DNA from 2 places in the Streptomyces sp. NPDC040589 genome. Region 2 is predicted to be linked to the other one. Evidence: riboswitches for the same ligand, from Rfam matches in the RefSeq annotation. Region 2 holds a riboswitch; the other holds the start of a gene.
The links. Region 2 has a riboswitch for S-adenosylmethionine ahead of thrC (threonine synthase). Riboswitches for the same ligand answer to the same signal wherever they lie in the genome.
Positions count from the first base shown of each region.

Region 1: it holds a riboswitch for S-adenosylmethionine, as region 2 does, so the genes downstream of both, ACZ58V_RS28135 (aminotransferase class V-fold PLP-dependent enzyme) here and thrC (threonine synthase) in region 2, are expected to answer to the same signal.

Region 1 is NZ_JBVIWP010000006.1:483,713-486,099, reverse strand. It holds gene trpD (anthranilate phosphoribosyltransferase) at 1-976, shown strand, start outside; SAM riboswitch class IV at 1,051-1,167, shown strand; gene ACZ58V_RS28135 (aminotransferase class V-fold PLP-dependent enzyme) at 1,301-2,387, shown strand, end outside.
Region 2 is NZ_JBVIWP010000010.1:101,163-103,549, reverse strand. It holds gene ACZ58V_RS33815 (glucosyl-3-phosphoglycerate synthase) at 1-743, opposite strand, end outside; SAM riboswitch class I at 899-1,055, shown strand; gene thrC (threonine synthase) at 1,074-2,360, shown strand.

The sequences.
Region 1 (2,387 bases), on a different contig from region 2:
GAGCGCGGACGACACCGCCTGGGCGATGGACCTGATCATGCGCGGCGAGGCGACCGAGGCGCAGATCGCGGGCTTCGTGGTGGCCCTGCGGGCCAAGGGCGAGACCGTCGAGGAGATCAACGGCCTCGTCCGGACGATGTACGCGCACGCCAACGTGATCGAGGTGCCCGGGGCGACGGTCGACATCGTCGGCACGGGCGGTGACGGCGCCAAGACGGTCAACATCTCCACGATGTCCTCGATCGTCGTCGCCGGCACGGGCGCGAAGGTCGTCAAGCACGGCAACCGGGCCGCCTCCTCGGCGTCCGGGGCCTCCGACGTGCTGGAGAAGCTCGGGGTCAATCTGGAGCTGCCGCTGCACCGGGTCGCGGAGGTCGCCGAGGAGGCCGGGATCACCTTCTGCTTCGCGGTGAAGTTCCACCCGGCCCTGCGCCACGCGGGCGCGGCACGCGGCCAGCTGGGCATCCGTACGGTGTTCAACGCGCTCGGCCCGCTGACCAACCCGGCCCGGGTGCGCGCCCAGGCCGTCGGTGTGGCGGACCCGCGCATGGCGCCGATCGTCGCGGGCGTCTTCGCCGAGCGCGGCAACTCGTCCCTGGTCTTCCGGGGCGACGACGGCCTGGACGAACTGACCACCACGGCCACCTCCCGGGTGTGGATCGTCCGGGACGGCAAGGTCACCGAGGAGCCCTTCGACCCGCGTGACGTGGGCCTCGAACTGGTCCCCGTGGAGGCCCTGCGCGGCGCGGACGCCTCCTACAACGCCGAGGTCGCCCGCCGCCTGCTGGAGGGCGAGACCGGGCCGGTCCGCGACGCGGTCCTGCTGAACTCGGCGGCCGCGCTGGTGGCTCTGGAGCCGACGGCGGCACCCCTGGCCGACCAGGTCCGTGCCGGGATGGCGAAGGCGGCGGAGTCGATCGACTCGGGGGCCGCGAAGCGGACCCTGGAGCGCTGGGTGGCCGCGAGCAACGCCTAGCGGATCTCGTACGGCGTCCCGCGATCCGGACTCGGGTTGCGGGACGCCGATCTTTTCGCGTACTTTCCTGATCAGGTCATGAGTGACAGTCATGAGGCCCCGGCCGACTGTCCGGCAACCCTCCGTCCGTGGCGGGGTGCCCCGGGTGAAGACCAGGCCGTAGGCAGCGAGGTCTATGGCAAGCGCGTGACGAGGAGTTTCTCGTGAACCAGCGAATGCGATAGGGCCGCAGAGCCCCGCCTCCGCACCCCCTCTTTCCTTCGCCCCCGCTTGAGCCGCATGTGCTCGCGGGCGGATTCCACCTGCCTTCACGGGAGTTCCGCCATGTCTGTCTCCACCGCTGCCGCCGACCAGTCAGTTTGTGCCTCTCTGCCCGTTCTTGGCCGGGATGTCACCGTGCCGCTCGTGACCGGGGGCGAGGTCACCTACGCCGCGCTCGACTACGCCGCCAGCGCCCCGGCGCTCCAGCGCGTCTGGGACGACGTCGCCGCCTACGCGCCGTACTACGGCAGCGTCCACCGTGGTGCCGGGTACCTGTCCCAGCTGTCGACCGACCTCTTCGAGAACGCCCGGCGGACCGTCGCGGAGTTCCTCGGCTGCCGGGACGGTGACCAGGTGGTGTTCACCCGGTCCACCACCGACTCCCTGAACCTCCTCGCCGCCGCGCTCCCGGCCGACTGCCAGGTCTTCGTCTTCGAGACCGAGCACCACGCCTCCCTGCTGCCGTGGCGGAACGCGCGCGTCACCTACCTGGACGCCCCGAGCAGCCCGCGCCAGGCCGTCGAGACCCTGGAGCGCGCCCTCGCCGACCGGACTGTGTCGATCGAGGGGGGCCACGGGCCGGCCCTCGTCTGCGTCACCGGCGCCTCGAACGTCACCGGCGAGCTGTGGCCCGTACGGGAGCTCGCGGCCGCCGCGCACGCCCATGGCGCCCGGATCGTGCTGGACGCCGCCCAACTGGCCCCGCACCACCCGGTGTCCGTCGCGGACCTCGACGTCGACTGGGTCGCCTTCTCCGGGCACAAGCTGTACGCGCCCTTCGGCTCCGGCGTCCTGGCCGGCCGGTCCGACTGGCTGCGTGAGGCGGATCCGTACCTCGCGGGCGGCGGTGCCTCGCGGAAGGTGGCGCGGCGTACGGACGGCGGCGTCGACGTGGAGTGGCACGACAGTGCCGCCCGTCACGAGGCCGGCTCCCCGAACGTCATCGGCGCCTACTCCATCGCCTCCGCCTGCACGGCGCTCACCGAGGCCGGGTTCGACAACCTGGTCGCGCGCGAGCAGTACCTGATCGAGAAGGTGCGTACGGGCCTCGCCGAGGTGCCGCAGGTCCGGATCCTCTCCCTCTTCGGTGACGACGCCCCGCGCGTCGGCGTCATCTCCTTCGTAGTCGAGGGCTGGAACAGCTCCCACT
Region 2 (2,387 bases):
TCCTGGTGCCGGTGCTTGCGCACGCCGACGTCGACCTGGGCGAGGGCGTCGAGGCCCGCCAGGTGCAGGGCGTCGACCAGCATGCCCAGCTCGACGCCGTACCCGACGGGGAACGGCAGCTGCTCCAGCAGCGAGCGGCGGGCCGCGTACTCGCCGCCGAGCGGCTGCACGAAGCCGGCCAGCTGAGGCCAGTGCATGTTGAGCAGCGGCCTGGCCATCAGCTCGGTGACCCGGCCGCCCTGCCCGGCGGCGCCGCCGAGCGGACGGTCGTACATGGCCTTCACCAGCTCCACGCCCGGATCGGTGAGCAGCGGGCCCACGATCCCGGAGACGAAGTCGGACGAGAAGTCCCTCAGGTCCGCGTCGACGAAGCAGACGATGTCCCCGCGGGTGGCGAGCAGCGAGCGCCACAGCACCTCGCCCTTGCCGGGCACCGCGGGCAGCCGCGGGAGTATCGCGTCCCGGTGCACCACCGTCGCGCCCGCGGCCGCGGCCACCTCCGACGTACGGTCGGTCGAGCCGGAGTCGACGACGACGAGCTCGTCGACGAGCGGCACCTGCCGCATCAGATCGTGGCGGATCACGGCGGCGATGTCGCCGACCGTCTCCTCCTCGTTGAGCGCGGGCAGCACGACACTCACCGTCTGACCCGTGCGCTGCTTGGCGGCGAGTATCTGGTGGAGGGGGCGATCGGTCGCGGACCAGGAACGGGTGCTCAGCCAGCGCTCGACTTCTTCCAGCACCGTGGCGGCTCCTCTGCGTACTTTCGGCGGGACGGACTGTGAGCCATCTCGCGGTTCGGACGACTATCTCAACTGTCCTGGTCGTCGGTTACAGTCTTGAACAACGCGGGTGACCATCGCATGTCCGGGGTCAACCCACGTCGACAACCGAATACAGCTCATCCAGAGGGGCAGAGGGACACGGCCCGTTGAAGCCCCGGCAACCCTCCAGCCGGTACTCGTAGGTCACTGTCGACCACATGCGCGAGGCTCCCGGCTCGGGAAGGTGCCAAATCCGTCTCACGGCGAGATGCGTCGTGAGGAAGATGAGGAGAAAGGGCCTCGCCTCACATGGCTGCGCAGACTGTTGCAAGCACCACCGAATCCACCGTAGACCTCGGCCCCGCCGCCGCCCTGAGCTGCCGCGAGTGCGGTCACCGCGTCCCCCTCGGCCCGGTCTTCGCGTGTCAGGAGTGTTTCGGCCCGCTGGAGATCGCCTACGACTTCTCGGCCTACGACACCGAAGAGCTCCGCAAGCGCATCGAAGCGGGTCCCGCGAACATCTGGCGCTACGCCCCGCTGCTGCCGGTCCCGGCCGACGTGGCGGACAAGCCGAACATCAACCCCGGCTGGACCAAGCTCGTCAAGGCCGACAACCTGGCCCGTGAGCTCGGCGTCGACGCCGGCAAGCTCTTCGTCAAGGACGACTCCGGCAACCCGACGCACTCCTTCAAGGACCGCGTCGTCGCCCAGGCCCTGGAGGCCGCCCGCGCCTTCGGCTTCACCACCCTGTCCTGCTCCTCCACCGGCAACCTCGCCGGTGCGGTGGGTGCCGCCGCGGCCCGCGCCGGCTTCCGCTCCTGCGTGTTCATCCCGCACGACCTGGAGCAGGGCAAGGTCGTCATGGCCGCGATCTACGGCGGCGAGCTCGTCGGCATCGAGGGCAACTACGACGACGTGAACCGCTTCTGCTCCGAGCTGATCGGCGACCCGGCCGGCGAGGGCTGGGGCTTCGTCAACGTCAACCTGCGGCCGTACTACGCCGAGGGCTCCAAGACGCTGGCGTACGAGATCTGCGAGCAGCTCGGCTGGCAGCTGCCGGACCAGCTGGTCGTGCCGATCGCCTCCGGCTCGCAGCTCACGAAGATCGACAAGGGACTGCAGGAGCTGATCAAGCTCGGTCTGGTCGAGGACAAGCCGTACAAGATCTTCGGCGCGCAGGCCGAGGGCTGCTCGCCGGTGTCGGCGGCGTACAAGGCCGGGCACGACGTCGTACGCCCCCAGAAGCCGGACACCATCGCCAAGTCGCTGGCGATCGGCAACCCGGCGGACGGGCCGTACGTGCTCGACATCGCGCGTCGTACGGGCGGTGCGGTGGAGGACGTGAACGACGAGCAGGTCGTCGAGGCGATCAAGCTGCTCGCGAGGACCGAGGGTGTGTTCGCGGAGACCGCCGGTGGGGTGACGGTGGGGGTGGCGAAGAAGCTGCTGGAGAACGGGCTTCTCGACCCTGCCAAGACCACGGTCGTTCTGAACACGGGCGATGGGCTGAAGACACTGGACGCGGTGGCCGGTACCGGGCTGACCGCGACCATCCGGCCCAACCTGGATTCGTTCCGGGACGCCGGACTCGTCTGACCGTTGCTTGCTGCGGGCCGGTGGGGG